One region of the Streptomyces pluripotens genome, then DNA from elsewhere that is predicted to be linked to it. Evidence: riboswitches for the same ligand, from Rfam matches in the RefSeq annotation. Region 1 holds a riboswitch; the other holds the start of a gene.
The links. Region 1 has a riboswitch for cobalamin ahead of nicT (Nickel transporter NicT). Riboswitches for the same ligand answer to the same signal wherever they lie in the genome.

Region 1 (15,807 bases):
CACGGCACCCCGCCCACCACCGGAAAACGCTGCTCATAGCCCTCTTCACCCGCCCTGGAACCGCCTGCTCCGGGGCGGGTACGAAGCACTCCTGGAAACTGTGTAGACTTACCGTCGTTGCTGATCGCACCATAGTGCGGACAGCGTGCCGCTTTAGCTCAGATGGCCAGAGCAACGCACTCGTAATGCGTAGGTCTCGGGTTCGAATCCCGAAAGCGGCTCAATCCGAAGCCCGGCTCAGAGATCTCTGAGCCGGGCTTTTCCGTTCGGCGAACGCGACGGCGGTGCCGGGATCGGGCCGTGCGCGTGTCGTCTCAGGCCGTGACCGTCGGCGAGGGGGTTCCCGAGCCCGAAGGGCGTTGGGGCAGTAGCGCCTTGCAGGTCTCGTACGCCTTCGCCGTCTTCGGATCGGAGGTGTTCAGGTCGCGAAGGCCGCCGAGTCGGCCACGTCTGCCGGCGCCGTTGGTCGTGCCGGGCGATGGCGTGGGCACCACCACCCCGTGGTCCTTCAGGCAGCTGGTGAAGGCACGGAATGCCGTCGAGTTCGCCCCGCCGGCCCCGCCGCGCCCGGTGAACTGCGGCCGCAGCGACTTGCACGCGTCGAGCGCCTTCTGGGTGGTCGCGTCGGGTGAGGCACCGCCGAACCCAGGGAAGCCGCCTCCGCCGAACCCACCTCTGGCGCGCGGCGAACCGGAGGGCCGCGGTGCCCCCGGTGAGCGCCTCGCAAAGGTCGGCAGGTCCATCCCGTGCTGCGACAGGCACTGTCGGTACGCCTCCATCGCCTGCGGTCCGCCTGCCCTGCCGGAGGAGGCTGTGGCCGACCCCGAAGGCTTGTCGGACGCCGAGGCCGAACCCGGCGAGGACGAACACGCCGTGAGGAGGAGCGCTCCTGATACGGCGAGGACGGCGACGGACACGCCCGCCCGCAGCGCGCCGGCAGTGGTCCTGGGCATCTTCGTATGTCCCCTCGGGTCAGCGGCTGGTATATCGCCGCGCGCGAGCATGCACAGAGACGCGGGGGTGCGCGGGCGGTGACGGACGACTCAACCGCATCGAAATGGAGACTTCCGGGGACCGTGCTGTGAGTTTCCGGGGAGCGTGTGGCGGACGACTTCACCCGGCGGCCGATGCTCGACCGGTTTATTCACAATAAGTGCTGTTTGCCGCCTGTTCGGCCGCCCGGCCGCGGGTCGCCACTCCCAGTGAACTCCCAGGATTCTCCCAGGCGTTCAAAGGCATGGGCGTCCACAATGCGCGCCATGAAGGTGCTCCCACGGCGGCGCAGGGCCGCCCTGATCAACTCGGTGCTCGGCGTGGTGGTCCTCGCGGGTGCGGGCGGCGCCTACGCGGCGGTGCACGACGACGGCGGCAAGTCTTCCGGTAACGGCACTGCCCGGGTGGCCACCGTCACCAAGGGCACGGTGCTCGCCACGGTCTCCGGATCCGGCACGCTGTTCTCGCCGAGCGACGCAGGGCTGAACTTCGCCACCGGCGGTACTCTCACCGAGGTCAGCGTCAAACCGGGCGACAAGGTGACGAAGGGTCAAGTCCTGGCCAAGGTCGATCCGACATCGGCGAAGGAGACCCTGAGCCAGGACGAGGCGTCGCTGACCGCGGCGGAGGCGAACCTGACGAAGGTACAGGCGGGCGAACTCCCCGCAGCCAACGGGAGCAGCGCCTCATCCGGTTCCTCCGCCTCCGGCCGTGGCGGCGTCACGGCCACCCCGACCCCGACCCCGACCGTGGATCCGGCCCAGCTCGCCCAGGCACAGGCCCAGTTGACCCAGGCACGGAACAGGGTCGACGCCGACCAGCGTGCCTTGGACGGGTGCGTCCTCAAGGCTCCGGTGTCCGGCACGGTCGCGTCGGTGTCCGCCAAGAAGGGCCAGACGGTCACCGGGACGGGAAGCGGAGGCTCCGGCAACGGCTCGTCCGGCTCGTCGAGTAGCGCCGGCAGCTCCACCACCCCGACGGGCTTCATCGTGCTGACCAACCCCACCGGGATGCAGGTCACCGCGGACTTCTCCGAGGCCGATTCCCTGAAGGTCAAGCCCGGCCAGGCGGCCAGGGTCACCCTGAACGCCGAATCCGGCACGGTCCTCAACGCCAAAGTCCTGTCGGTCAGTTCGCTGCCGGCGAGCAGTGGCTCCGCCGCCGGCAACAGTGGCAGTGCCGTGCAGTACGAGGCCACGCTCACCATCACCAGCCCCACCGCGAACCTGCGCACCGGCCTGAGCGCCAGCATCCAGGTCATCACCGGTGAGGCGTCCGGTGCACTGAGCGTGCCAACCGCTGCGGTGTCCGGCACAGGCGCCAACCGCACGGTCCTGGTGATCAACTCCGATGGCTCCACCACCCGTACTGACGTCACCGTCGGTGTCGAGGGCGATTCCGCGGACCAGATCACCAAGGGCCTGACCGAGGGCCAGAAGGTGCAGATCCCGACCGTGGCGTCGGCTGGGAACGGTGGCTTCCCGAGCGGAGCGTTCCCCGGTGGCCTCGGGGGCGGCGGCCGGTTCGGGGGCAGGGGCGGCGGCTCGCGCACCGGTGGCGGCGTCCGGGGCTCCGGCGGAGGCGGTCGCGGATGAGGTGGGACCCGCGCAAGCGGCTGCGCCTGGGCCGAACCGGATTCCACCGCCGGGCCGAGACGGGAGCCGGGCCCGCGGCCGAACCGGGCGCCGACAGTCCGTGGAGCCCTCCGCCGGTCATCGAGGTGCGGTCGCTGACCAAGACGTACGGGCACGGTGACGCCGTCGTCCGCGCCCTCGGCGGCGGCCCCGGCCCCGTGACGGGCGAGCCGGCCGGCGTGGACCTGGTGGTCGAGCAAGGCGACATGGTGGCCGTCATGGGCAGTTCGGGCTCCGGCAAGTCCACCCTGATGAACATCCTGGGCTGCCTGGACGAGCCGACTTCGGGCCGCTACCTGCTGGACGGCATCGACGTCGGCGGCCTGGACGAGCACCAGCTCTCCCTGGTCCGCAACCGCAAGATCGGTTTCGTCTTCCAGTCGTTCAACCTGGTGCCGCGCACTCCCGCGCTCGCCCAGGTCGAACTCCCCCTCACCTATGCCGGGGTGAGGTCCGCCGAGCGGCGGCGCCGCGCGCTCGCCGCGCTCGCCCTGGTCGGCCTCGCGGACCGGGTCGGGCACCGGCCCAACGAACTCTCGGGCGGCCAGCAGCAGCGTGTGGCGGTTGCCCGCGCGCTGGTCACCGCGCCCGCGATGCTGCTCGCCGACGAGCCGACCGGAAACCTGGACAGCCGCAGCACGGAGGAGGTGCTCGCCATCATCGACCGGTTGAACGCCTCCGGCCGCACCGTCGTCCTGATCACGCACGAGGACGAGGTGGCCCGGCACGCCAAGCGGGTGCTGCGACTGGTGGACGGACGGATCGTGGAGGACGTACGGCAAGCGCCGGTCGAGGGGCCACCGCCGGCACTCCGCGATCCCGCGATCTTCGCGGTGCACTCCCAGCGTTCCCCGCACTCCTCGGATTCCCCGCACTCCTCGGACTCCGCGCACTCCTCGGACTCCGCGCACTCCCTGGCTGACGGGACCTCCGGTGCTGGCTCCGCGATCGCCCCGGGAGGTGCCGGCCGGTGAACGTCATCGAGACCCTACGGTTCGCCTTCGGCGGGCTCGCCGCGAACAAGGTCCGTTCGGGCCTGACGATGCTGGGCGTACTCATCGGTGTGGCTGCCGTCATCATCCTGCTCGCGGTCGGCAACGGCTCTTCGCAGGCGGTGAGGGACTCCATCGAGAAGCTGGGCACCAACGCGCTGACCGTTTCCTCCGGGGCCGGCTTCGGCGCCAGGTCCACGGCGACGGTCACCAAGCCGCTGACCGTGGACGATGCCCGGGCGCTCGCCGACCCGGCCTCGGCCCCCGATATCGAGTCGGTCGCGCCCGAGGTCAGCACCTCGCAGACCGCGTTGTACCAGGGCACCTCGCACACCGTGGGCCAGGTCGTGGGCACCTATCCCGCGTACTTCAAGGCGTCCAACAGCAAGGTGGCGAAAGGCGACTACTTCAGCGCCGATGACGTGCTCAACTCCCGCAAGGTGGCGGTGATCGGCTCGACGACCGCCACCGACCTGTTCGGCACGGTCAGCCCGGTGGGCAAGAAGATCGTGTTGGGCGGCACCCCGTTCACCGTGGTCGGGGTGCTGGAGACCAAGGGCGGCACCGGCTTCCAGGACCCGGACGACACGGTGATCGCACCGCTGCCCACCGTGCAGAACGCGTTCACCGGCTTCGGGCCGATCAGCCAGATCCTGGTCGAAGCGAAGACCGCGGACGCCACCACGCCCGCGCAGAACGAGATCACCACCGTGTTGATGGCCCAGCACGGCATCAAGGACGCCTCGGCGCTGGACTTCCGGGTCAGTAGCCAGGCGTCACTGCTGGATACCCAGACGTCCACCCGCCAGACCTTCACGGTGCTGCTCGGTGCGGTGGCCGCGATCTCGCTGCTGGTCGGCGGGATCGGGATCACCAACATCATGTTGGTGACGGTGACCGAGCGGACCCGGGAGATCGGCATCCGCAAGGCGATCGGCGCACCCAAGGGCCTCATCCTGGGGCAGTTCCTCGCCGAGTCGACCCTGCTGTCGGTGGTCGGCGGCGGGCTCGGCGTGGTCGGCGGGCTGATCGGCTCGCACTTCACCATCGTCGGCATCAAGCCGGTGATCATCCCAGAGTCGGTGGGCGGAGCCTTCGCCATCGCCGTCGCCATCGGGCTGTTCTTCGGCAGCTACCCGGCCAACCGTGCGGCGAGCCTGCGTCCCATCGAGGCACTGCGGCACGAGTGACACCACGTCAGAGCTTGAGTGAGCTTGAGTGAGCTGGAGAGAGGGAGTACCGGAGATGGCGCGACGCCGCACCGAACTGGTCAAGGCGGACGACGCCCGCACGGAACTGCTGCCGCTGGTACCCGCGCCGTCGGGGACGGAGGCCGCATCGGACGCATCTGAGGTCGAGGCGGTGCAGGGGCCAGGCGGCGCCACCGCCGAGCCGCCCGAGGACGTCCTGGCCGAGCCGCCGGACGCGCGGGACATCTCGGCGGAGCTGGCGGCGCCACCGCGGCGCAGGTTGCCGTGGCTGACGCTGGTGCTGGCGGCCGGAGCGGTGGCGGCGGGTGCCTTCACCGGCGGGGTGCTGGTGGAGAAGGGCCACCTGCAGAACCCGCCGGGTGCGGCGTCGGGCCGCGGGTTCACCTTCTCGGGCGGCACGGGATCACGGGCGGGTGCCGGGGCGAGCGCGCGTGCCGGCGGCGGTCGTACCTTCGGCCAAGGCGCAGGGGGCACCGGTGCTTCGAACGGTGCCGGGGCCGGCTCCGGCGTGACGTTCGGCACCGTCAAGCTCGTCGACGGCAAGACGATCTACGTCACCGACGCCCAGGGCGACATCGTCAAGGTCACGACCGGCGGGTCCACGAAGGTCACCGAGTCCAAGGAAGGCAAGATCGGTGACCTCCAGCCCGGGCAGACGGTGACGATCAGGGGCAGCCAGAACGCCGACGGAGACATCGCGGCGACGACGGTGACGGAGGGCGGGCCGGGCGGCGGCTTCGGGGGGTTCGGCAGATCCAACGGCGGGACCGGCAGTCGTTCCGGCGGGAACTGATCCCGGCCGGAGCCTGCCGGGGTCCGGCATTCGGGTCCGGAACCGGGCTCACAGCCGCAGAGCGTAGGGTGCACGGCATTTGCCCCAGGAGGAGTCCATGGACACGCCCGAGGCCAGTCTGCTGGTGGTCGACGACGAACCCAACATCCGGGAACTGCTGTCGGCGTCCCTGCGTTTCGCCGGGTTCAGAGTCGTCTCCGCGGCGACCGGAGCGGACGCGTTGACGGCGGTCGCCCAGGAGCGCCCCGACCTTGTCGTCCTGGACGTGATGCTGCCCGACATGGACGGCTTCGCGGTGGCGAAACGGCTGTGGGAGGACTCGGGGCCGCACTCCTCCCGGACGGCGGGCGGTGCGACCGACCGGCTGCCAGTGCTCTTCCTCACCGCGAAGGACGGCGTCGAGGACAAGATCAGTGGGCTGACGGCCGGCGGCGACGACTACGTCATCAAGCCGTTCAGCCTGGAGGAACTGATTGCGCGGATCCGGGCGATCCTGCGGCGCACCGGGGCACCCACCGACGACGGACGGCTGGTGGCGGGCGACCTGGAACTCGACCCGGTCGGACACCAGGTCATCCGGGCCGGGCGGCCGGTGTCGTTGTCCCCCACCGAGTTCAAACTGCTCGCGTATCTGATGGCCAACGCCGACCGGGTGGTCTCCAAGCCGCAGATCCTGGACCACGTGTGGGCGTACGACTTCGGCGGTGACCTCAGCATCGTCGAGTCGTACATCTCCTACGTACGGCGGAAGGTGGACTCGGGGGTGGACGGGGCCGCGAAGCTCATCCACACGGTGCGCGGCGTCGGTTACGTGCTGCGGCGCCCGCCGACACAGGGCTGAGGGCGCGGTGAACCCGCGTGCCTTGACCACCCGGGCGCGGGGCCTGCGGTTGTCGGCGGTGTCCCTGCGGTCGCGGTTGATGCTGCTCTCCTTGGCCCTGGTTCTGCTCGGGCTGACCGTCAGTGACATGGTGGTGCTCGGTTCGGTCCGCGGCCAGTTGGTCACACGGGTGGACCGGCAGCTGGAGCGCTATGGGCAGTCGCTCGCCGCGCGCCTGGGCACGGACGGCGTGCCGGAGCCACGCTTCGTCCATTCGAACAGGCACGGGTCATGGCTGCCGAGCCAGTTCGTGGTCGCCTTCGTGGCGGCGGACGGCCGGGTCTCCGAGCAGTTCCGCCTTCCCGTCGCCGCCGGTGATCCCCGCCCGGTGTGGCCCCGGATGGATGCGGCCTCCCTGCAGGCCCACCTCGGCAAGCCCTTCGACGTCGCCAGCGACCACGGTGGCAGCTGGCGGGTCCTCATCGTGCCGGTCGCGGCCTCCGCCGTGACCACGGACGGCACCTCTGCCACCGACTCCTCCCCTTCGGCGAACGTGGCCGCGCCGCTGCCCGTCGGCGTGGTGGTCTCCGCCTCCCTGGATGAGGTGGACTCCACCACCGATCACCTGAGCACCGCCTTCCTCCTGATCGGTGGTGTGGTGGCGGCCCTGCTCGGACTGGCCGCCTGGTTCGCGGTACGAGCCGGTCTGCGCCCGCTGCGGCTGATCGAGGCGACGGCCACCGAGATAGCCGCGGGCCGCCCGCTGTCCCACCGGATGCCCGAGGCTTCGCCGCGCACCGAGGCCGGGCGGCTGTCCTCGGCACTGAACGTGATGCTCGCCCAGATCGAGTCGGCCTTCGCGGCCCGCGCGGAGTCCGAGGAGCAGATGCGGCGGTTCGTCGCGGACGCCAGCCACGAGCTGCGGACCCCGCTCGCCGGGATCCGCGGCTTTGCCGAGCTCTACCTGATGGGCGCACTCGTCGACGAGGAGGACGTCAAACGCACGATGGCCCGTATCGAGAGCGAGGCCGTACGCCTCGGCGGCCTCGTCGAGGATCTGCTGACCCTGGTACGGATGGGCGAGCAGCGCTCGGTCCAACCCGCCCCGATGGACCTGCGTACCCTTGCGGTGGATGCCCTGCACGACATCACTGCCCTGGACCCCGGACGCCCGGTCACCCTCACCGGCCCAGGCGACCTGGGCACCCCGCCCGGCCCCGCCCCCGTCCTTGGTGACGAGGCCCGGCTGCGCCAAGTGGTCGCCAACCTCGTCGGTAACGCCGTCGCCCACACTCCACCCGGCACCCCGGTCCGCATCGGCGTCGGCACCCTTGACGGTCACGGCGTCCTCGAAGTCGCCGACCGCGGCCCCGGTCTCACCCCCGAGCAGGCCGCTCGTGTCTTCGAACGGTTCTACCGCGTCGACCCCGCCCGCACCCGCACCACCCCCACTGACGGCGCCGGCCTCGGCCTGTCCATAGTCCACGCCCTCGTCACCGCCCACGCGGGCCACGTCGACCTGGAGAGCACCCCCGGTCAAGGCACCCTCTTCCGCGTCCGCCTCCCCTCGGCGAAACAACACTGAGGCCCGACGGGGCAGCGCCCCCTGCCGAGGTCTTCAGACGGGGGACGCTGGCCAGCGCACGGTCCCGTCATGAGGGCATCGCGACCTTGTGTGCGGGGGCAGGACGTGACGTGAGGCCCCTGGCCCGGAGCCGTCACCCTGCAGGGACGACCCCTTCGCGAGGCCGCTCAGATCACTCCATCGGCGTGCGGTGATACCGGTGCGCCGGTCGGGAGGCTGCTCATCACGGTTCCTGCTGTCCGTATGCCCGGGTGTGCCTCAGTCGGATCCCACGCAGTGCTCCAGCAGCCCGGAGATCGATCCGTCGACCAGGCGGTAGCGCACGATCCGCCCGTCCTTCAGGCCCTCGACGATGCCCGCGGTGCGCAGCAGACGCAGGGCCTGGGAAACGGTGGTGTCCCTCATCCCGGTGGCGACCGCGAGGTCGGACACGGAGATCGGGCCGGCCCGGTGGAGGGCGAGCAGCAAGGACAGACGTCCGGGGTCGGAGAGCAGGGAGAAGCGGTCCGCCCAGGCGCGTACGCGCTCGGGCTCGCCGATGGCGGCGATGGCGTCACAGACCCGGTGACCGTCGATGGTGCGCTGCCCGGCACGTTCCGCGGGGACGAGATGCATGGAGCCATCATCGCAGCCTCCCCTCGCGTTCCCGCTATACCTGCTCAACTGTGCAGCCTTGCAGTCACTACCCACTGCCTTCTAGGGTGAACGGGCCGTGGTGTTCGGGAAGACCGGTGCCGGCCCTTCAAGGGCTCAGTCCGGAGCGGCCCTCGCCACTGTGATCGGGAAGTTCCCGCCCCACACACGCCACTGGCCACACAGCCGGGAAGGCAGGGGCGGGCGCGTCGACCCGTCAGCCAGGAGACCGGCCACGGCATCACGAAGCTGATCCACGAGGTGCTGGAGCGTGAACGTATGACCGTGTCCGAAGGCGTGTCCGAAACGACCGCCGCCCCGTCCACCCCCCACTCCTTCCGCTGGCGCCGCGAGGACACCGTCCGGACAGCCGGTCTGCTGGCCATGATCGTCGCACTGCACGTGGTGGCGTTCGGGATCCTGTTCCTGCTCGTGATTCCGCATCACTACGAGGTCGGTACAAAGGCGTTCGGCATCGGCCTGGGCGTGACGGCGTACACGCTCGGCATGCGGCACGCCTTCGACGTGGACCACATAGCGGCGATCGACAACACCACCCGCAAGCTGATGGCCGACGGCAAGCGGCCGGTTTCGGTGGGGTTCTGGTTCGCGCTGGGGCACTCCAGCGTGGTCGTCGTCATGGCCGTGCTGGTCGCCGGTGGCGCGAAGCTCGCCGGCACCCTGATGAACGACGATTCCCGGACCCATCAGGTCCTCGGCGCCGTCGGCACCACGGTCTCCGGTTCCTTCCTGTACCTCATCGCGGCCCTCAACCTCGTCGCGCTGTTCGGCATCCTGCGCGTCTTCCGGGCCATGCGCGCCGGGCACTACGACGAGACGGAGCTGGAGGCCCACCTCGACTCGCGCGGCTTCATGAACCGCATCCTGGGCCGGCTCACCAGGTCCGTCCGGCGCCCGGGGCAGATGTTCCCGCTCGGTTTCGTCTTCGGTATCGGCTTCGACACCTCCACCGAGGTCCTGCTGCTCGCCCTGGCCGGGAACGGTGCCGCCGCCGGGCTCCCCTGGTACGCGGTGCTGTGCCTTCCGCTGTTGTTCGCGGCGGGCATGAGCCTGTTCGACACCCTTGACGGCACGTTCATGAACTTCGCCTACCAGTGGGCTTTCTCCAACCCGGTGCGGAAGGTGTTCTACAACCTCACCATCACCGGCCTGTCCATCGCAGTGGCCTTCTTCGTGGGCACGATCGAGTTGGTCGGCGTCCTGCACGACAAACTCGGCCTACGTGATGACGTCACCGGCTGGATCGCGGGCCTGGACCTGGACAACGTCGGCTATGTCATCGTCGGCCTGTTCGTGGTCGTCTGGGCCGCGGCCATCACCTACTGGCGCCTGGCCAGGGTCGAGGAGCGCTGGAGCGTTCGCACGGCCGACCCCCGCTGACGGTCCCACCGCATGGTGAACGAACCGACAAACCCGGAGGACATCGGAGTAAGACGAGTTCAAGAGGTCGCCAAGTGAATCGCTGTCAGGTGAACCTGCACCCGTGAGGCAACATCTTGGTGAACGGCGGGCGCCGGGCGGTCGGGACGCGGTGCCGCCGCCGGCCGGATGGGTGAGGAACGTGGTGGAGCTGAGGATCGCCGTCGCCGTGGTGACCATGGGGAACCGGCCGGCAGAGGTCGACGCCCTGCTGGAGTCCGTGGCGAAGCAGGATCTCGCCCCCGCCCGCATCGTGATCGTGGGCAACGGCTGTCGGCTGCCGGAGTTCACCAGCCGTCTCTCCCTGCCCGGCGAGGTCACCACCATCGAAGTCGAGGAGAACCTCGGCTGCCCCGGCGGCCGGAACACCGCGCTTGCGCGGCTGCGGGAGTACGGGGACGTCGATGTCGTCGTGGAACTGGACGACGACGGGCTGCTCGTCGACGCCGACGTACTGCGGCGCGTACGAGACCTTTACGCCGCCGAGCCCCGCCTGGGCATCGTCGGCTTCCGCATCGCCGACGAGCGGGGCGAGACCCAGCAGCGGCACGTTCCCCGGGTGGGCAGGTCGGACCCGATGCGCGGGGGATACGTCGCCGGCTTCCTCGGCGGCGGGCACGCACTGCGGATGGCGATGCTGGCCGAGACCGGGGACTGGCCGGCCCGGTTCTTCTTCGCGCACGAGGAGACCGACCTCGCCTGGCGGGCCGTCGACGCCGGCTGGAAGATCCGCTACACCCCCGAACTACTGCTCCAGCACCCCAAGACCTCGCCGGCGCGGCACGCCATCTACTACCGCGTCAACGCCCGGAACCGTGTCTGGCTCGTCCGGCGCCGGCTGCCGCTGCCGCTCGTCCCCGTGCACCTGGGCGTGTGGGTGCTGCTCACCCTCGCCCGCACCCGCTCCGTGGCCGGGCTGAAGGCGTGGTTCGGCGGGTTCGCGGAAGGGCTGCGGGAGCCGGCCGGGGAACGACGGCCCATGCGCTGGCGAACGGTGTGGCGGCTTACCCGGCTCGGGCGTCCGCCGGTGATCTGAGTCCGGCCTGCGAGGCCGGGAACCGAGCACGGGGAGGAACGTGGAGGGCACGGGTCGTGGAAGGGGGCAGGACGGGGCCCCGGTCGTTCACCTCCGCCGACCGGGGCCCCGTACGTCCCCGGAGCCGGCCTGCGGCGACACTCCCCCGAGCTACGCGATAGACGCGCGCGCCGTCGAACCGGCTCCGATGAAATGATCAGATCAGAATGCGCCAACAGATCGCTAACATGTGGCCAACGGTTCGGCGGACGTCAAGGGCCGGTTGGCCGGAATTCGTTCCGTGGGAGCGGAAGAGGGCCTCAGGCAGGCGGGTCCAGGACCGGGTCGACCGAACGAAGGTGGCGGGAAGCCGTTGTGGATGGGGCGGAAATCCGCCAGTGGGCGGCAGGTGCACATCTGCCGCGGAACTCGGCCGATCCCAGCCGGGCGGGAAGGCAGTGGAGCGGCGAGATGCGGCGGCGCGGGCTGCGGTTCGGACTGCTGGGGCCACCGGTCCTCTACGGCCGACCGCCGTACACACTCTCCCGAGACACCCTGGACGGCCCCCTGACGCAGGCCGCCGGCAGCGCCTTTGGCGCTGATTGCGGACCGGCCGTCGCCGAGGTCCCCGACGCCGAGGTCCGTGCGGTCGGCAGCCCCAAAGTGCGCGCTCTGCTGGCCGCGTTGCTACTGGAGCCTGGCCGGGTCGTGTCGATCGAGTCGCTAAAGGACGTCCTGTGGGGCGGGGCGCCGCCTGCCTCCGCGCAGGCTTCCCTGTACAACCACGTCGCCCGGCTGCGTCGGCTCCTGGACGATCCCGAGCGGCTCAGGGCCGTAGCGCCGGGTTATCTGCTGCGTGTCGACCACGGTGAGTTGGACGTGCACGTGTTCGATGCGCGGGTCGCCGAGGCACGTGCGGCGCACGCCCGGCGGGACTGGCAGGGTGTCGTGCATGCCTGCCTGGGCGCACGCGCACTCTGGCGCGGCACCCCGTTCAGCGGGCTGTCCGCGGAACTCGGCGGCGTCGCCCTGGTGCAGCGCCTGGAGGAGGCGCGGCTGCTCCTACTGGAGTGGCGTTACGACGCCGAACTCGCCCTGGGCGGTGGCAGGGCCACCGCGCTCGTTCCCGAGCTGGCTGCTCTGGTCGCCGATCATCCGCTGCGCGAGGCGTACCACCGTCAGCTGATGCTCGCCCTGCACCGCACCGGCCGTCCGGCCGAGGCCCTGGCCGTCCATCGTGACCTGCGTGCCCGCTTGGTGGGTGAGCTGGGCATCGAGCCCGGCCCGCCGGTCCGGGAGGCGCATGCCGAGGTACTGCGGGGGAGCGGCGAGGGACGACGGCAGCAACGGGGGGAACAGCATCTTGGTCCGCGGCGGTCTGCCGAAACCGCCGACCGGCCGAACGAAGCCGACGGGAACGGTGGGCCGGAAGCCGGTGAGGGCGTCCGCGCGGTGCCCGCCTCCCGTCCCACCGCACGGCGGACCCCGCGCCCGGCCCAGCTCCCGGCTGCGCCGGCCCACTTCACCGGCCGCGCCGAGGTATGCCGCGCACTGTCCCGGTCCCTGGCCGGGCAGTCCACCCCGGCATCGGCCGTCGCCGTGGTCAGCGGCATGGCCGGTGTCGGCAAGAGTGCACTGGCGCTGCACGTCGCCCACATGCTGCGGGAACGGTTCACCGACGGTCAGATCTACGTCAACCTGCACGGCGCCACCCCCGGAATGACCCCGCTCACCGCCGCGCAGGCACTCGCTTCCCTACTGCGGGACCTCGGTGTCGAGCCCCGCAGTATTCCCGAACGCCCGGATGCCGCAGCCAGGTTGCTCCGCTCGCTCCTCGCCCCGGCCCGCATGCTGCTGGTGCTGGACGATGCTGCGGGCGCGGCCCAGGTGCGGCCCCTGCTACCGGCCGGACCCGGCTGCGCGGTGATCGTCACCAGCCGTTCGCCGCTCACCGCCCTCGACGGCGCCCGGCGTTTCCCCCTCACCCCGCTGTCCGCCCAGGACAGTGCGGACCTGCTCCGTGCCGTGAGCGGTCGCGAGGGGCTGGACGCCGGCCACGCCCTGGTCGAGCTGACCGGGCGGCTGCCACTGGCACTGCGCGTCGTCGCCGCCCGGTTGGCCGCCCGCCGCGCACTGACCCCGGAGGTTCTGGCCGGTCAACTGGCGGTCAGTGGTGAACGGTTGCACCACCTGGAGTACGACGATCTCAGTGTCCGGCGCTCCCTCGCCGTGGCCCATGACGCACTCGCCGCCGCCGATCGCGAGGCCGACCGGGACGCAGCCCTCGCGCTGGGCCGTATCGGCGCGCTCGACCTTCCGACCTACGGTGCCCCGCTGATCGCCCGCCTCACCGGCACCGATGAGCGCCGCGCCGAAGCAGCTCTGGACCGTCTGGTCGACGTCGCCCTGTTGGAGGAGACGGCGTACGGCCGCTACGCCCCGCACGACCTGGTCCGCGACTTCGCCCGCGAACTGACGGTCGCGGGTACGGATTTTACGACCGCTGGGCTCCGCCCCCTTCCGCCCCGGACGCCGACCCCCGCCCCGCCCCAGACACCGGCTCACGGCACCAGCACCGCGCCCGTCCCGGTCCCGGCCTCCGCGTCCGCGCCGGATCTGGTCGCCCTCCGCTGGTACGCCGCCGTCGCCGAGCGGGTGCTCAACGCGATCGTGGAACCGGGGTTCGACCAGGACGACCGGCGTCGGCCGATCTTCGCCCAGCCCCCCGAGCATGCCGAGGATGTGGCCGCCGTGCCGGCCTTCGCGTCGGTGGAGGAAGCCTGCGCCTGGGGTGAGGTGGAGTTGGAGAACGTCGTCGCCCTGGTCGCCCGGAACGTCGACGCGGCCGACCCACACCGAGCCGCCCACCTCTCCGCGCTGGTGCGGCTGCTCTTCCCCTATGTCCAGCGCAGCGGACGCGTCGCCGAGATGAAGGTGTTGGGGCGGGCCGCGGTCCGTGTTGCGCGGCGGCTCGGTGACGCGGCGGCGGAGGCGTACGCGCTCGGTGACCTCGCGGGCCTGAACTTCCTGACCGGCCGGCAGAACGACGCCCTGGCCCTTACCGACCAGGCCCTGCAGATCTGGCGGCGGCTCGGTACGGCCTCCAGGATCCGACGCTGTCTGAACAATCGAGGGCTGCTGCTGGAGGGGCTCGGCCGGTTCGCGGAGTCGGAGGAGGCGCTGCGGCAGAGTCTCGCGTACTCGCGGCAGTTGAACGATTCCTTCGCGGAGGCCGTCACCCACAGCCATCTCGGCAACCTCTACGAGCACACCGATCCTCGCGCCGCCATCGAGCACCACCGGCGCTCCCTGGCGATCGGGGACGCGCTCGACGCGGTCATCGTGCAGCACTCGGCGCACTGCAACATCGGCTACGCCCATCTCACCCTCGGTGAACCAGCCGCCGCCGCCCGGCACTTCGAGGAGAGCCGGCGCATCCTCGGCACCCATGGTGACTGGCACGGCGAGTCCCAGACCAGGCTCGGTCTCGTCCGGGCCCTGCGACAGCTGGGGGAGAGCGAGCGGGCGGGCCGTGAGTGCGCGGAGCTGCAGCGTCGGGCCGATGCCCGTGCCGACCCTTACATGGGCGGCCTGGCCCGGCACCAGTACGGACTGCTGCTGCACGAGCAGGGGCGGCGGGCGGAGGCGTACCACGCCTGGAGGGCGGCGCTGGAGGCGCTGGACGGTACGGACGAGCGAGCGGTGCTGGTGGAGCTGCGTGAGCTGCTCGCGGGCTGACCCTGGCCTCGCGGAGCCGCCTACTTGGCGTCGGCGTAACACTCCACCACCGCCGTGCTGAACGGGAACCGCACCGGTGTTTCCCCGAAGGTCAGCCGGCCGGCGAGGTCGGCGCACTCGCGGATGGCCCGGACGACGGCGTCGGCCTCCTCGGCAGGGCAGTGCACGATCACCTCGTCGTGCTGGAAGAAGACGAGCTCGGCCTTGAGGCCCGCGCAGGCCTGGCGCAGCGCGGCGAGCAGCAGCAGGGCCCAGTCGGCAGCACTGCCCTGTACGACGAAGTTCCGGGCGAAGCGTCCGCGTGCACGGGAGTCGCTGGAGGCGTAGCCAGGTGTCCAGCCGGGCCGGCCGTCCGAGGACGCGTCGGCCGTCACCTCAGCGCCGACCGCGCCGAGGGGGATGCCCGCTTCCTCCGCCGCCGCCTCCGCGTCGGAGCCGGCGGCCGGCGGGCAGGTCCGGCCCAGCCAGGTGCGCACCAGTCGGCCCTCTTCGCCCGCGCGTGCCGCCTCGTCGACGTAGGCGACGGCCTTCGGGAACCGGCGGCGCAGCGCGGCGAGGTTCTTCAGACCGTCACCGGAGGTCTGGCCGTAGACCGCGCCGAGTACGGCGAGCTTGGCCTGCTCACGGTCGCCGGAGAAGGCGCGGTCGGACACGGACTGGTAGAGGTCGCTCTCCCGGCCGGCCACCTCCATCAGACCGGGGTCGCGGGAGATCGCCGCCAGCACCCGCGGTTCCATCTGGTCCGCGTCGGCCACCACGAGTCGCCAGCCGGGGTCGGCGATCACGGCCCGGCGGAGCACCTTGGGGATCTGCAGGGCGCCCCCGCCGTTCGTCACCCAGCGGCCGGTGACCGTGCCACCGGCGAGGAACTCGGGGCGGAAGCGGCCGTCGCGCACCCAGTCCTGTAGCCAGGACCAGCCGTGCGCCACCCAGATGCGGTACAGCTTCTTGTA
Region 2 (15,807 bases), 1.7 Mb from region 1:
CGCCCGCGCTGGACATCGAGTACAACCCCTACAACCCGAAGCGGAGGTGCTACGGACTGAGCAAGGCGCGCATGGTCCGCTGGATCCGGTCCTTCAGCGACGAGATGAAGCGGCGCACCGGCCGCCGGCCGGTGATCTACACGACGACCCAGTGGTGGAAGCTCTGCACCGGCAACAGCCGCGCCTTCTCCTCCTCCCACGCCCTGTGGATCGCCCGACACGGGACCCCGCGGCCCGGGGCGCTACCAGGCGGCTGGCGGTACTGGACGTTCTGGCAGTACGGAAGCCAGGGCAAACTGCCGGGTGACGAGAATCTCTTCAACGGGTCGCCAACCCAGCTGCGGACCTTCGCGCGAGGTCAAAGGCCAAGGGGCGCCTGAGTCGACGGCTGAGAAGCGGAACCCCAACCCCCACCGCGGACACCCTGCAGCCCGCCCCAGTTCACCTTCCGTTCACCCAGGTTACCTACGTTCGTCCAGCCAATGACCTCGAACGATTGCCTGGGTAAATGGAAAGCTTCTCGCTGATCCTCGCGATTGTGGTGGTAACCGCACTCGCGTTTGATTTCACGAACGGTTTCCACGACACCGCCAACGCGATGGCCACCACCATCTCCACAGGCGCCATGAAGCCCAAGATCGCGGTCGCGATGTCCGCCGTCCTCAACCTCGTGGGCGCCTTCCTCTCCGTGGAGGTCGCGAACACGATCTCCAAGGGTCTCGTCGACGAGACCGGCATACGTCCTGAGGTCATCTTCGCCGCGCTGGTCGGCGCGATCCTCTGGAACCTGGTGACCTGGCTGGTGGGCCTGCCCTCAAGTTCCTCGCACGCCCTGATGGGCGGCCTGATCGGCGCAGCCGTCGCCTCCGCCGGCTTCGGCGCCGTACACGGTGGCGTCCTGGTCACCAAGGTGCTGCTCCCCGCGGTCGCCGCACCGGTCGTGGCAGGTGTCGCGGCCATGTTGGCCACCCGTTTCTCCTACGGCATCGGCAGCAAGGCCGAGACCGAGGGCGAAGCCACCCGCAAGGGTTACCGCGCCGGCCAGATCGCCTCCGCCGGCCTGGTCTCGCTCGCCCACGGCACCAACGACGCCCAGAAGACGATGGGCATCATCACCCTCGCGCTGATCGCCGGCGGTGCCATCGCCCCCGGCTCCAACCCTCCCACCTGGGTGATCCTCTCCGCGGGCCTGGCCATCGCGCTCGGCACCTACATCGGCGGCTGGCGCATCATCCGCACCATGGGCAAGGGGCTGACCGACCTGGAGCCGCGCCAGGGCTTCGCCGCCCAGACCAGTGCCGCGACCGCCATCCTGGCCTCCTCCCACCTGGGTTTCTCGCTCTCCACCACCCACGTCGTCTCCGGCTCGGTGATGGGTGCGGGCCTGGGCCGCAAGGGCGGAGTGGTCCGCTGGTCGACCGCGACCCGCATGACCGTCGCCTGGGTGCTCACCCTCCCGGCCGCCGCACTGGTCGGCGCGGGTGCCGAATCCATCACGGACCTGGGCAACTGGGGCACTGCCGCCGTCGCCGTCTTCCTGGTCGCCGCGAGCACCGCGATCTGGAAGATCTCCCGCCGCGAGGTCGTCAACCACACCAACGTCGTGGAGGACGACAGCGAGCCGGCCGGCGTGGTGACCACCGCCATCGCCGCCGTGACCCCGCCTCCGGCCGGCCCGGTCACCGAGGACCTGACGGCCACGATCGCGGCCCCGGTCGCCGAATCGACCTCCGCCGCTCCGGCGACCCCGCCGACCGCAGCGGTCTGACCCCGAGCACCTGGTTCAACAAGGAAGCATCATGAAGATCGACTGGGCAGCCATCGGCTCCGTCTTCGGCGTCAGCCTCGTGGTCACCGTGGGACTGGTGGCCCTGTTCACCCTCGGCATCGCGGGCCTGTCGCGGCGTGAGAAGGCCGTAGCCCAGGGCGGTTCCGCCGCCCTGGCCATCACCGGCGCCTACGCCTGCTTCGCAGCCTGCGCGGCGGCGGTGGCGTACGGCATCTACCTGATCGTGGGCAAGGGCTGACCCACCGGCCTCCCACGGCCAGGCCCGAACGACCACTCCACAGGCTCCCCTCCGGCTCTGCCGCGCAGGGGAGCCTTGTACATCTCTGGCGTGCGTGTCCGGGCCGGCTCGGCTCCGCGTGCCTCGCCGTCCCGCTCGTACCCGCCCCACCACATGCCCCGTCCGCCCCGCGGTGTGGGGATCGGCACACTCTCCCCGTGCAGGTCAACAGCAAGTTGACGGCCCTTCCGGGCGCGTGGTGGACTGCCCAGGCCATGTACGGCGGCAGAAGAGGAAGCCGGTGCGAATCCGGCGCGGTCCCGCCACTGTCACCGGGGAAGAACCCCCGGGAGCCAGGAACTCTCACCGCCGGATCTCGTCGAACCAGGGCGCGGACACCCTGAGTGAGGACACGCATCATGCTCGGCTGCCGATCGAGGACCAGTACCAGGCCCACCCCTGCGCCCACGGCTGGCTGAGCCGATGGGTGCCGATCGCTCCTACGCGTACGGCGCCGCCGCCGGCCTTCTCGGTGACCTGCTCCTCGGCGATCCGCGCCGCGGGCATCCGGTCGCCGTGTTCGGACGGGCCGCCGGAACCGTGGAACGCGTGCTGTGGCACGACCACCGCGGCTGGGGCGCGCTGCACACGGCCGTGTGCGCCGGCGGCGCCGTCGCCCTGGGCGCCGCCGCCGCACGCACCGCACGTCCCTCTCCCACCGCCTCCGCCGCACTGACCGCCGCCGCCACCTGGGCCGTCGTCGGCGGCACTTCACTGGTCCGGGAAGCCCGCGCGATCGAACGTGCCCTGGAGGTCGGGGACATCGAGGCGGCCAGGGCGCGGCTGCCCCATCTGTGCGGACGGGACCCGCAGGCACTGGACGCCGACGGGATCGCCCGCGCCGTGGTCGAGTCGGTCGCCGAGAACACCTCCGACGCGGTGGTGGGCGCCCTGTTGTGGGGAGCCGTGGCGGGAGTGCCGGGGCTCCTCGGGTTCCGGGCGGTCAACACCCTCGACGCCATGGTCGGTCACCGATCCGCCCGCTACCGGCGCTACGGCTGGGCCTCGGCCCGCCTCGACGACCTCGCCGGCTGGCCCGGAGCCCGCCTGACGGCGGTCCTCGCCGCACTCGCCGGGCCCGATCCCCAGGGTGCCCTACGGGCCTGGCGGGCGGACGCGGCCCGGCATCCGAGCCCCAACGCGGGACCGGTGGAGGCTTCCTTCGCGGGCGCCCTCGGCGTACGGCTCGGCGGCACCCTCTCCTACGGCGGCCGGGTCGAACACCGCCCCGTACTCAACGGCGTCGCCGGACGTGCGGTGCGGGTCACCGACATCGACCGGGCCGTACGGCTCTCCCGCCGCGTCGGCCTGCTCGCGCTCGGCGCCACCGTCGCCGTGCGCCTCCTCGTGAAGGGACGTGGGAAGTGAACGGTGGTCTGCTGGTCGCCGGCACCACCTCCGATGCCGGAAAGAGCGTCGTGACGGCAGGCATCTGCCGGTGGCTGGTGCGTCAGGGTGTGAAGGTGGCGCCCTTCAAGGCGCAGAACATGTCCCTCAACTCCTTCGTCACGCGGGAGGGCGCGGAGATCGGGCGGGCCCAGGCCATGCAGGCCCAGGCGTGCCGGATCGAGCCGACGGCACTGATGAATCCGGTGCTGCTCAAACCGGGCGGTGAGCAGAGCAGCCAGGTGGTGCTGCTGGGCAGGCCGGTGGGCGAGCTGAGTGCACGCGGCTACCACGGGGGGCGGCAACAGCGGCTGCTCGGCACGGTGCTGGACTGCCTGGCCGAGTTGCGGGGCACGTATGACGCGGTGATCTGTGAGGGGGCCGGTTCGCCCGCGGAGATCAATCTGCGGCGCACCGACATCGTGAACATGGGGATCGCGCGGAACGCACGGCTCCCCGTGCTCGTCGTCGGCGACATCGACCGTGGGGGCGTGTTCGCCTCCTTCTTCGGCACGCTCGCCCTGCTCTCCCCCGAGGACCAGGAACTGGTCGCCGGGTTCCTGGTGAACAAGTTCCGGGGGGACGTCTCACTGCTGGAGCCGGGGCTGGAGATGCTGCACGGGCTCACCGGACGGCGCACCTACGGCGTGCTGCCCTTCCGGCACGGCCTCGGCATCGACGAGGAGGACGGGCTCAGGGTCTCGCTGCGCGGCAGCGTGCGGGAGTCCGCGGTGGCTCCCCCGGTCGGTGCGGACGTGCTGCGGGTCGCCGTCTGCGCGATCCCGCTGATGTCCAACTTCACGGACGTGGACGCGCTCGCCGCCGAACCGGGTGTCGTGGTGCGGTTCGTGGACCGGCCCGAGGAACTGGCGGACGCCGATCTGGTGGTGGTCCCGGGAACGCGCGGGACCGTGCGGGCCCTGGAGTGGCTGCGGGAGCGGGGACTCGCACAGGCACTCGTCAGGAGAGCCGCGGAAGAACGTCCCGTCCTCGGCATCTGCGGTGGCTTCCAGATCCTCGGCGAACACATCGCGGACGAGGTCGAATCACGCGCCGGAGACGTCTCGGGGCTCGGCATCCTGCCCGTCCGCGTCCGGTTCGCCCGCGAGAAGACCCTCGCCCGGCCGGCCGGAGAAGCCCTCGGTGAGCCGGTCCAGGGGTACGAGATCCACCACGGTGTCGCGGACGTCCACGGTGGGCAGGCCTTCCTGGACGGTTGCCGGGTCGGCCGGACCTGGGGCACCCACTGGCACGGTTCACTGGAGTCGGACGGCTTCCGGCGGGCCTTTCTGCGCGAGGTGGCCGCCGCCGCGGGCCGCCGCTTCGTTCCCGCCCCCGACACCTCGTTCGCCGCGCTGCGCGAGGAGCAGCTGGACCGGCTCGGCGACCTGATCGAACAGCACGCGGACACGGACGCGCTCTGGCGGCTCATCGAGTCGGGCGCGCCACAAGGACTGCCCTTCATTCCACCGGGAGCGCCCGCATGAGCACAGTGTTGTTGTTGTCGACCGCCGACACGGACCTACTGGCGGCACGAGCCTCCGGCGCCGACTACCGGATCGGCAACCCCACGCGCGTGGACATCGCGCACGACCTTCCGGGACTGCTGCACGGCGCGGACCTCGCCGTCGTACGCCTGTTGGGCGGCAAGCGCGCCTGGGAGGAGGGGCTGGCCGTACTCGGGGCCTCCGGGGTGCCGACCGTGCTGCTGGGTGGCGAGACCGTGCCGGACGCGGAGTTGATGGCCGACTCGTCGGTACCGGCGGGTGTCGTGGCGGAGGCGCTGAAGTACCTGGTCGAGGGCGGGCCGGCGAACCTGTTGGAGCTGTCCCGGTTCCTGTCGGACACCGTGCTGCTGACCGGTGAGGGGTTCGAAGCGCCGAGGAAGATGCCGGAGTACGGCGTGCACGGCTCGTACCGGCTCCAGCAGGGCCGTCCCACCGTCGGCGTGCTCTTCTACCGGGCGCACGAGCTGAGCGGCAACACGGCCTTCGTGGACACCCTGTGCGGGGCGATCGAGGCACAGGGCGCCAACGCTCTCCCCGTGTACTGCGGTTCGCTGCGCGGCGCGGACGCCGGACTCTACGAACTCCTGGGTCGCGCCGACGCGCTGGTCGCCACGGTCCTCGCCGCCGGCGGCACGCACGCCTCACAGGCCTCGGCCGGCGGTGACGAGGAGTCCTGGGACATCGGGGCGCTGGCGCACCTCGATGTCCCGGTGCTACAGGGACTGTGCCTCACCTCTTCGCGGGCCGTCTGGCAGGAGTCGGACGCTGCCCTCTCCCCGATGGACGCGGCGATGCAGGTCGCGATCCCGGAGTTCGACGGCCGGCTCATCACCGTCCCGTTCTCCTTCAAGGAGCATGCGGAGGAGAACGGCACCGAAGTGCCGGTGTACGTGGCCGACCCGGAACGGGCCGCCCGGGTGGCCGGGATCGCCGTACGGCACGCCCGGCTGAAACACAAGCCGAACGCCGAGAAGAAGATCGCCCTGGTCTTCACCGCGTACCCGACCAAACACTCCCGGGTCGGCAACGCGGTCGGTCTGGACACGCCCGCGTCCGCGGTCCTGGTGCTGGACGCGCTCCGGGACGCCGGCTACACGCTCACCGATTACCCCTCCGGCGGCGACGAGTTGATCCACCGGCTGATCCAGGCCGGCGGTCACGACGTCGAGTGGTTGACGGAGGAGCAACTGGCCGCCGCGCCCGCACGGGTGCCGCTCGCCGACTACCGGCAGTGGTTCGGCGAACTGGACCCGGAACTGCGGGACGCCATGCGGGAGGCCTGGGGAGAGCCGCCGGGCAACCTCTACGTGGACGGCGACGACATCGTCCTGGCGTCGCTGCGGTTCGGGAACGTCGTAGTCATGATCCAGCCGCCGCGCGGCTTCGGCGAGAACCCGATCGCGATCTACCATGATCCGGACATGCCGCCTTCCCACCACTACATGGCGGCCTACCGCTGGCTGGACAACAGCTTCGGCGCGGACGCGATCGTGCACATGGGCAAGCACGGCACGATGGAGTGGCTGCCGGGCAAGGGCCTGGGCCTGAGCGCCGGTTGTGCCCCGGACGCGGTTCTCGGCGACCTGCCGCTGGTCTACCCGTTCATCGTCAACGACCCCGGCGAGGGCACGCAGGCCAAGCGGCGCGGGCACGCCACGGTGGTCGACCACCTGGTCCCGCCGATGGCGCGCGCGGACACCTACGGTGACCTGGCCCGGCTGGAGCAGTTGCTGGACGAGTACGCGCTCGTCTCCGACCTGGACCCGGCGAAGGCCCCGGCCGTCCGCGCCCAGATCTGGACCCTGGTCAAGGCGGCCGAACTGCACCACGACCTGCACGTGGACGAGCAGCCGGAGGACGGCGAGTTCGACGAGTTCGTCATGCACATCGACGGCTATCTGTGCGAGATCAAGGACGTGCAGATCCGCGACGGCCTGCACATCCTCGGCGAAGGCCCGGTCGGTGAACCGCGTGTGAACCTGGTGCTCGCCGTGCTGCGCGCCTCCCAGGTGTGGGGTGGGCAGGCGAACGCGCTGCCAGGGCTGCGAGCCTCACTGGCTGCTCATTTCGGTCTGGACGAGAAGGAGCTGCTGGCAGAGCCGGGCACTTCGGTGAAGCTGCCGGCGGAGCTGACGGACCTGGTGGAGGGGCCGGCACGGACCGCGTCCGATGCGATCGACCTGCTGGAGCAGCTGTGCCGGCGCATCGCGGAAGGGATGGAGGAGGCGGCCTGGGACCGTACGGTCGTCGATGCCGTCCTGTGTGACGTGCTCGACCACGGGTTCCCGGACGCGGTGGCGGTGCTGGAGTTCGCGTGCACGGAGGTCGTGCCCCGGCTGGCGCGCACGACGGACGAGACCGGACACATCCTGCGGGCGCTCAACGGGGGTTACGTCCCGGCAGGTCCCTCGGGCTCCCCCACCCGCGGCCTGGTCAACGTCCTACCGACCGGCCGGAACTTCTACTCGGTCGACCCCAAGGCGATCCCGTCCAGGTTGAGCTGGGAGGTCGGCCAGTCGCTCGCGGAGTCACTGGTCACCCGTTATCTGCAGGACACCGGCGCCTATCCGGAGTCGGTCGGCCTCACGGTGTGGGGGACCTCCGCGATGCGCACCCAGGGCGACGACATCGCCGAGATCCTGGCGCTCCTGGGTTGCCGCCCGGTCTGGGACGACGCCTCGCGCCGGGTGACGGGCTTCCAGATCGTGCCCCTTCAGGAGCTTGGCCGACCCCGCATCGACGTCACGGTCCGTATCTCCGGGTTCTTCCGAGATGCCTTCCCGCACGTGGTCGGCCTGATCGACGATGCGGTACGGGCAGTGGCCGAGCTGGACGAGCCGACCGGGTCCAACTACGTGCGGGCACACGTGGAGGAGGACGCCGCGCAGCACGGTGACCGGCGGCGCGCCACGGCCCGTATCTTCGGCTCGAAGCCCGGGGCCTACGGCGCCGGGCTGCTGCCCCTGATCGACGCCCGCAACTGGCGCTCCGACGCCGACCTGGCCGAGGTGTACGCGGTGTGGGGTGGCTACGCCTACGGCCGCGGACTCGACGGGCGGTCGGCCCGGGGGGACATGGAGACGGCGTTCCGGCGGATCGCGGTGGCGGCGAAGAACGTCGACACGAGGGAACACGACATCGCGGATGCCGACGACTACTTCCAGTACCACGGCGGCATGGTCGCCATGGTGCGGCATCTGAGCGGCGCCAGCCCTGAGGCGTACGTGGGCGACAGCGCCGTACCGGATCAGGTGAGGACCCGCACGCTGGGCGAGGAGACACACCGTGTGTTCCGGGCCCGGGTGGTCAACCCGCGCTGGATGAGTGCGATGAGAAGGCACGGCTACAAGGGTGCTTTCGAGATGGCCGCGACCGTGGACTACCTCTTCGGGTACGACGCCACGGCGGGTGTGGTCGACGACTGGATGTACGAGAAGCTGAGCGCGGAGTACGTCTTCGCCCCGGAGAACCGGGATTTCATGCGGAAGTCCAACCCGTGGGCGCTGCGCGGCATCACGGAGCGGCTGCTGGAGGCCGCCGACCGCGGTCTGTGGGCGGAGCCGGACGCAGACACGCTGGAGCGGCTGCGGGCGGCCTACCTCGAACTTGAGGGAGATCTGGAGGGAGAGGAGTGACCTCCCTGCCAGCCCCCGCGCCGGCGGGGACCCATGTGCGTCAGCCAGGAGGCCCGGCTCCGACGCCGTGCCGCCCCCGCACCGGCGGGGATGAGACCTCGGCCTTGTCAGGCCGGCATGCCCAGCCCGTGCGGCTCCGGCATGAATCGTCCGAAGGAGTGATCATCGCGTGAGCACGCCCTACCCGTTCACCGCCATCGTCGGACAGGACGACTTGCGCTTGGCGCTGCTCCTCAACGCGGTGAGTCCCGCTGTGGGCGGAATCCTCGTGCGGGGAGAGAAGGGGACCGCGAAGAGCACCGCCGTGCGCGCACTTTCGGCGCTGCTGCCGGAGGTGGACGTGGTCGTGGGATGCCGGTTCTCCTGCGGTCCCACCGCGCCGGACCCAACCTGCCCCGACGGGCCGCACGACACCGGACCGGGCGTTTGCCGGCCTGCCCGCATGGTCGAACTCCCCGTTGGCGCCTCCGAGGACCGGCTGGTGGGAGCCCTCGACATCGAGCGGGCCCTGGCCGAAGGCGTGAAGAGCTTCGAGCCGGGTCTCCTGGCCCAGGCGAACCGCGGCATCCTCTACGTCGACGAGGTCAACCTCCTCCACGACCACCTGGTCGACCTGCTGCTGGACGCGGCGGCGATGGGCGCGTCGTACGTGGAACGGGAGGGCGTGTCCGTCCGCCACGCCGCCCGGTTCCTGCTGGTGGGCACCATGAACCCCGAGGAGGGCGAGCTCAGGCCGCAGTTGCTGGACCGGTTCGGGCTGACCGTCGAGGTCGCGGCCTCGCGGGAGCCGGAGCAGCGGGTGGAGGTCGTACGACGCAGGCTGGCCTACGACGACGATCCGGCCGCGTTCGCCGCGCGCTGGGCGGACGAGGAGGCCGCTGTCCGGCAACGGATCGTGATGGCACGCGAGTTGCTGCCGCAGGTGCGGCTGGGAGATGGTGCGCTGCGGCAGATCGCCGCGACCTGTGCGGCCTTCGAGGTCGATGGCATGCGGGCCGACATCGTCATGGCCCGGACGGCCACCGCGCTGGCCGCGTGGGCGGGACGGACCGGTGTACTCGCGGAGGATGTCCGGCAGGCCGCGCTGCTCGCCCTGCCCCACCGCAGGCGGCGCAACCCCTTCGACGCGCCGGGCCTTGACGAGGACAAGCTCGACGAGACCCTGCAGGAGTTCGGCGCCCCGGACGACGACCCCGATCCCGGTCCGAACGGGCCGGGCGGGCCAGGCGGGGGCGGCGGCCAGCCGGCACCGGACACGGAACCGCAGGGTGGTGGCTCGGGGGCGCAGCCCGAGACGGGCGAGGACGGGCAGCAGCCGCAGGCTGCCGGTTCCTCCGAGCAGGCGCCCGTGCGTGCGGGGGACCCCTTCCGCACCAAGGTGCTGAGCGTGCCCGGGATCGGAGAGGGTGCGGCCGGACGGCGTTCGCGGGCGCGGACCGAGCACGGGCGGACGACCGGGGCGCGACGGCCCCAGGGAGTGCTGACCAAGCTGCACCTGGCGGCCACCGTGCACGCGGCGGCGCCCCATCAGCGGGCGCGGGAACGCTCCGGGCCGGGACTCGTACTGCGCCGGGACGATCTGCGGCAGGCGGCCCGGGAGGGCCGCGAGGGCAACCTCGTGCTGTTCGTGGTCGACGCCTCCGGGTCGATGGCGGCGCGGCAGCGGATGGGGGCCGTGAAGGGTGCCGTGCTGTCGCTGCTGCTGGACGCCTACCAGCGGCGGGACAAGGTGGGGCTGGTGACCTTCCGGGGCTCGGACGCCCAGGTCGCGCTGCCGCCGACCTCGTCCGTGGATGCCGCCGCCGCCCGGCTGGAGTCACTGCCGACCGGCGGTCGTACGCCGCTCGCCGCCGGGCTGCTCAAGGCGCACGAGGTCCTGCGTGTGGAGCGGCTGCGCGATCCGGCTCGGCGGGCGTTGCTGGTGGTGGTGACCGACGGGCGGGCGACGGGCGGCCCCGAGCCGGTTGCGCTCGCCGGCCGTGCGGCGGGGATGTTCGCGGCCGAGCGGACCGCGTCGGTCGTCGTGGACTGCGAGGCGGGGCCGGTACGGCTCGGGCTCGCCGGACGGCTCGCGGACGAGCTGGGCGGCACCGCGGTGACGCTGGACGAGTTGCGGGCCGACTCGATCGCCGGACTGGTCAGGAACGCACAGGGGACTTCGAGGAGGGCCGCGTAATGCCGCAGGGACAGCCGAGTGTCGTACCGGAGGACGGACTGACGACACGTCAGCGTCGCAACCGTCCGCTGGTGGTCGTGCACACCGGGGTGGGCAAGGGCAAGTCGACCGCCGCGTTCGGGCTGGCGCTGCGGGCCTGGAACCAGGGGTGGCCCATCGGGGTGTTCCAGTTCGTGAAATCGGCCAAGTGGCGGGTCGGGGAGGAACGGGCGCTGCGGGTGCTCGGCGAATCCGGTGAGGGCGGCTCCGTCGCCTGGCACAAGATGGGTGAGGGCTGGTCCTGGATCCAGCGCGGCACCCAGGGGGACAACACGACCAACGAGGAGAAGGCTAGGGAGGGCTGGGAACAGGTCAAGCGGGACCTGGCCGCCGAGACGTACCGGCTCTACGTACTGGACGAGTTCGCCTACCCGATGCACTGGGGGTGGGTGGACACGGACGAGGTCGTGGAAGTGCTGCGGAACCGGACCGGCGCCCAACACGTGGTGATCACTGGGCGGAACGCCCCGGAGAAGCTGGTGGCCTGTGCCGACCTGGTCACCGACATGTCCAAGGTCAAGCACCCCATGGACGTGGGGCAGAAGGGCCAGAAGGGCATCGAGTGGTGATGTCGTCGGTACCCCGGCTGGTCGTCGCTGCGCCCTCCTCGGGCAGCGGCAAGACCACCGTCGCCACGGGGCTGATGGCCGCCTTCGCCGCGCGGGGGCTGGCCGTGTCCCCGCACAAGGCCGGTCCGGACTACATCGACCCCGGCTACCACGCGCTCGCGACCGGGCGGGTGGGGCGCAATCTGGACGCGTACCTGTGCGGAACGGAGCTGGTCGCTCCGCTGTTCCGGCACGGTGCCCGCGGATGCGACCTCGCTGTGGTCGAGGGCGTGATGGGGCTGTACGACGGGGCTGCCGGGGAGGGTGAGCTGGCGTCCACCGCGCAGCTCGCCAAGCTGCTGCGGGCGCCGGTGGTGCTGGTCGTGGACGCGTCGTCGCAGTCCCGGTCGGTGGCGGCGCTGGTGCACGGTTTCGCGTCCTGGGACCCGGAGGTGCGCATCGGGGGTGTGATCCTGAACAAGGTCGGGTCGGACCGGCACGAGCAGGTGCTCCGCGAGGCGCTGGATTCGGCGGGCGTGCCGGTGCTGGGCGTTCTACGGCGGACCGCGCAGGTGGACACACCGTCGCGGCACCTGGGGCTGGTGCCGGTCGCTGAGCGACGCTCGGACGCGGTCGGCTCCGTCGCCGCCATGGCGGCGCTGGTGTCGCACGGGTGCGACCTGGATGCGCTGGCAGCCCTGGCGCGTACCGCCGGCGCGCTGCCGGATGCGGCCTGGGACGCGGCCGAGGCGGTGGCGTCGGCCATCCAGGATCCCCCGGCCCGGCCGGCCGCGGAGCGGGCGCCACGTGTTGCTGTTGCCGGCGGTGAGGCGTTCACCTTCTCCTACGCCGAGCACACCGAGCTCCTCACTGCAGCCGGTGCCGAAGTCGTCGCCTTCGACCCCTTGCGGGATGAGCAACTGCCCGACAACACAAGGGGGTTGGTTATCGGCGGAGGCTTCCCTGAAGTGTACGGACCTGAGTTGTCCGCCAATGAACCGCTGCGCAAGGCCATTGCCGAACTGGCCTTCTCCGGCGCCCCTGTGGCCGCCGAGTGCGCCGGACTGTTGTACCTCTGCCGGGAGTTGGACGGGCGTCCGATGTGCGGTGTACTCGACGCCGAGGCACGGATGAGTGAGCGGCTGACCCTCGGCTACCGGGCCGCCGTGGCCGTCGGGGACAGTGTGCTGGCAGCGGCCGGGACCCGGATGCGCGGGCACGAGTTCCACCGCACGGTCGTCGAGCCCGGCGCCGGCGCCGCGCCCGCCTGGGGCGTGCGGTCCCCGGTCCGGCGGGTCGAAGGTTTCGTACAGCAGGGCGTGCACGCAAGTTACCTGCACACGCACTGGGCGTCCGAGCCCGGTGTTGCCCGTCGGTTCGTGGAGAGGTGCCGGACGTCATGAGCAGCACGCTGGTCGGAGTCGGGGTCGGTCCCGGTGACCCGGAGCTGGTGACCGTCAAGGGGGTCAACGCGTTGCGTTCGGCCGATGTCGTCGTCGTACCCGTGATGGACACCGGGGAACGCGGCCGGGCCGAGGCGACCGTGCTGCACTACGTGCCCGGGGAGAAGGTCGTCCGGGTGGTGTTCGCGCTCAACGAGCGGACCGACCGGGCGCGGCGGGAGGCGGCCTGGGACGCGGCTGGGGAGCGGGTCGCCGCGTTGCTGGGGCAGCACGGCTGCGTCGCCTTCGCCACCATCGGCGACCCGAACGTGTACTCCACGTTCACGTACCTCGCGCAGACGATCGTGGAGCTGGTGCCCGATGTTGTGGTGGAGACCGTGCCGGGGATCACCGCCATGCAGGATCTGGCAGCGCGGTCGGGCGCCGTGCTGACGGAGGGCACCGAACCGTTGACCCTGGTTCCCGTCACGGCCGGGTCGGCCGTGCTCAAGGAGGCACTGGCCGGGCCGGGAACCGTCGTCGCGTACAAGTTCGGGCGGCAGGCGGCCGAAGTGGCCGGCGCGCTACGGGAGACCGGACGGCTCGGGGACGCCGTGTGGGGGTCGGCGCTGGGTCTACCGGAGGAGGCGGTGCACCGGGCCGCCGAACTGGACGGGACACCGCTGCCGTACCTGTCGACGCTGATCGCACCCCCGCGGCGGGACGGCGGGCGGGGCGGGAAGCTGTGAGACGGCGCGTACGGTCAGCCGGAGATGCCGACCACCAGCCAGATGAACGCCGCTCCCGCCACCGTGCACAGCAGGGTGGAACGGGCCGGGTGCTCGTGGTGGGCCTCAGGGAGGATCTCGGCGGCGGCGAGGTACAGCAGTACACCACCGAAGAGGGCGAGATAGCCGCCGAGCACCGGTTCGGGGAGGTGGAAGAAGACGGTCGACAGCGCGCCCGCCAGTGGTGCGCAGGCATCGGCGAGCAGCATTCCGACCGCCCGGCGCCGCGCGTTGCCGTACAGGCTGGTGATGGTGAAGGTGTTGAAGCCGTCGGCGAAGTCGTGCGCGATCACGGCGAGCGCGACGGCCGCCGCCATCCCGCCGCCCACTTGGAAGGCCGCGCCGATCGCCACGCCGTCCATGGCGCTGTGGCCCACCATGGCTCCGGCCGCCGTCAGGCCCACCTCGGGCGCCCGGTGGCCGTGCTCCGCGGCCCCGTGGGCGGCCTGGCGGGCGGCGAGCAGCCGCTCCACCAGGTGGGCCAGCAGGAAGCCGGCGACGAAGAGCAGCAGGGCGGCAGGTACGCCGAAGACCTCGCGGCCGGCCGCCCGGAGTGCTTCCGGCAGCAGGTCCAGGCCGACCACGCCCAGCATCAGTCCGCCGGCCAGTCCCAGGACGAGATGGCGACGGTCGGTCACACGCTGTGCCGTCCACCCGCCGGCCAGCGTCATCAGGAACGCGCCGAGCGCGACGAAGACCGCCATAGGGCCTTGCTATCCGATGAAGCCGCCTTCACGCACATCCGGTGCCCCCCATACCCACACAGAATCTGACATTTCTCCCGCTCTCCATTCGCGATTCCGTACGAGAGGACCCTTCCCATGGCCGATGCCCCCACCGGCAAGGTGACGTTCGTCGGCGCCGGCCCCGGCGCCGCTGATCTCCTGACGTTCCGTGCCGCGCGCGCGATCGCGGAGGCCGATGTGGTGATCTGGGCGGCCAGCCTGGTCCAGGAGGAGGTGCTGGAACACGCGCGCGAGGACGCGGAGGTCCTGGACTCGGCAACCATGTCCCTGGAGGACGTCGTAGCCGTCTACCGGCGCGCCCGCGCCGAAGGCCTCAAGGTCGCCCGCATCCACTCCGGGGATCCGGCGCTGTGGGGCGGCACCCAGGAGCAGCTGGACCGGTGTGCGGAGGCCGGGATCACCACGGAGGTCGTGCCGGGTGTGTCGTCCTTCTCGGCCGTGGCCGCGCTCGCGCAGCGCGAGCTGACGATTCCCGAGGTCGCGCAGTCGGTCGTGCTCACCCGGCTGGGCGGCGGCAAGACCCCGATGCCGCCCGGCGAGGAGGTGCGCGAGTTCGCCCGGCACGGCACGACCATGGCCGTCTTCCTGTCGGCCGCGCGCAGCGGACAGCTGGTGCGGGAACTGCTGGAGGGCGGCTACCCGACCAGCACCCCGGTGGTCGTCGCCTACCAGGCGACCTGGCCGGAGGAACTGGTGGTCACGTGCACGATCGGCACACTGGAGGAGACCGTCAAGGAGCACAAACTCTGGAAGCACACGCTCTTCCTGGTCGGCCCGGCGCTGGATGCGCACGGCACCCGCTCCCACCTGTACCACCCGGGCCACTTCCACGGGTACCGCAAGGCCGACCCGGAGGCCCGGCGGGTGCTGCGCGAACGGGGGGCGAGCAGTTGATCACGGTCGTCGGTACGGGGACCGGCGCTCCGCTCCCGGACGACGTGCTCGCCGGGGCCTCGCTGGTCGTGGGCGGGCGGCGGCACCTGGACGCCGTGCGGCTGCCCGACCGGGCCGAGCAGGTCGTGCTCGGGCCGCTGGCGCCCGCCCTGGACACGATCGCGGAGTACACCGACCAGGAACTGCCGGTGGTCGTACTGGCTTCCGGGGACCCCGGGTTCTTCGGGATCGTGCGGGCGCTGTCCGAGCGGTTCGGTGCCGGACTGCTGGATGTGCGGCCCGGGGTGTCCTCCGTGGCCATGGCATTCGCCCGGATCGGGGTGCCCTGGGACGACGCGGTCGTGGTCAGCGCGCACGGCCGGAAGCTGCGGACGGCCGTGAACGCGTGCCGGGCGCTTCCGAAGGTGGCCGTTCTCACGGGGCCGGGAGCCGGTCCCGGCGAACTGGGCGCCGCGCTGGGCGGTGGCCGGGTCCTCGTCGTGGCGAGCGCGCTCGGCGATCCGCGGCACGAGCGGGTGGAGCGGGTGACGCCCGCCGAGGCGGCGGCACGGGACTGGGGTGCGGCTGTGAGTGTGGTGCTGTGCCTGGACGAGGCGCGGGTGCTGGGTGCGCTGCGCACCGTCGCCGGGGCTCCGGCCC

Region 2: it holds a riboswitch for cobalamin, as region 1 does, so the genes downstream of both, LK06_RS06230 (cobalamin biosynthesis protein) here and nicT (Nickel transporter NicT) in region 1, are expected to answer to the same signal.

The regions. Positions count from the first base shown of each region.
Region 1 covers NZ_CP021080.1:3,109,637-3,125,443, reverse strand. Annotated here, with positions in the region: gene LK06_RS13975 (alpha/beta hydrolase) at 1-39, shown strand, start outside; tRNA gene LK06_RS13970 (tRNA-Thr) at 148-221, shown strand; gene LK06_RS13965 (hypothetical protein) at 315-953, opposite strand; gene LK06_RS13955 (efflux RND transporter periplasmic adaptor subunit) at 1,260-2,588, shown strand; gene LK06_RS13950 (ABC transporter ATP-binding protein) at 2,585-3,601, shown strand; gene LK06_RS13945 (ABC transporter permease) at 3,598-4,809, shown strand; gene LK06_RS13940 (hypothetical protein) at 4,865-5,623, shown strand; gene LK06_RS13935 (response regulator transcription factor) at 5,721-6,464, shown strand; gene LK06_RS13930 (HAMP domain-containing sensor histidine kinase) at 6,487-8,028, shown strand; gene LK06_RS13925 (ArsR/SmtB family transcription factor) at 8,287-8,643, opposite strand; cobalamin riboswitch at 8,725-8,913, shown strand; gene nicT (Nickel transporter NicT) at 8,941-10,062, shown strand; gene LK06_RS13915 (glycosyltransferase family 2 protein) at 10,280-11,137, shown strand; gene LK06_RS13910 (AfsR/SARP family transcriptional regulator) at 11,588-14,854, shown strand; gene LK06_RS13905 (bifunctional 3'-5' exonuclease/DNA polymerase) at 14,875-15,807, opposite strand, start outside.
Region 2 covers NZ_CP021080.1:1,408,223-1,424,029, forward strand. Annotated here, with positions in the region: gene LK06_RS06215 (lysozyme) at 1-380, shown strand, start outside; gene LK06_RS06220 (inorganic phosphate transporter) at 509-1,768, shown strand; gene LK06_RS06225 (hypothetical protein) at 1,800-2,027, shown strand; cobalamin riboswitch at 2,249-2,389, shown strand; gene LK06_RS06230 (cobalamin biosynthesis protein) at 2,490-3,434, shown strand; gene LK06_RS06235 (cobyric acid synthase) at 3,431-4,939, shown strand; gene cobN (cobaltochelatase subunit CobN) at 4,936-8,595, shown strand; gene LK06_RS06245 (putative cobaltochelatase) at 8,765-10,771, shown strand; gene cobO (cob(I)yrinic acid a,c-diamide adenosyltransferase) at 10,771-11,379, shown strand; gene LK06_RS06255 (cobyrinic acid a,c-diamide synthase CobB) at 11,379-12,761, shown strand; gene cobI (precorrin-2 C(20)-methyltransferase) at 12,758-13,489, shown strand; gene LK06_RS06265 (ZIP family metal transporter) at 13,504-14,232, opposite strand; gene cobM (precorrin-4 C(11)-methyltransferase) at 14,350-15,168, shown strand; gene LK06_RS06275 (bifunctional cobalt-precorrin-7 (C(5))-methyltransferase/cobalt-precorrin-6B (C(15))-methyltransferase) at 15,165-15,807, shown strand, end outside.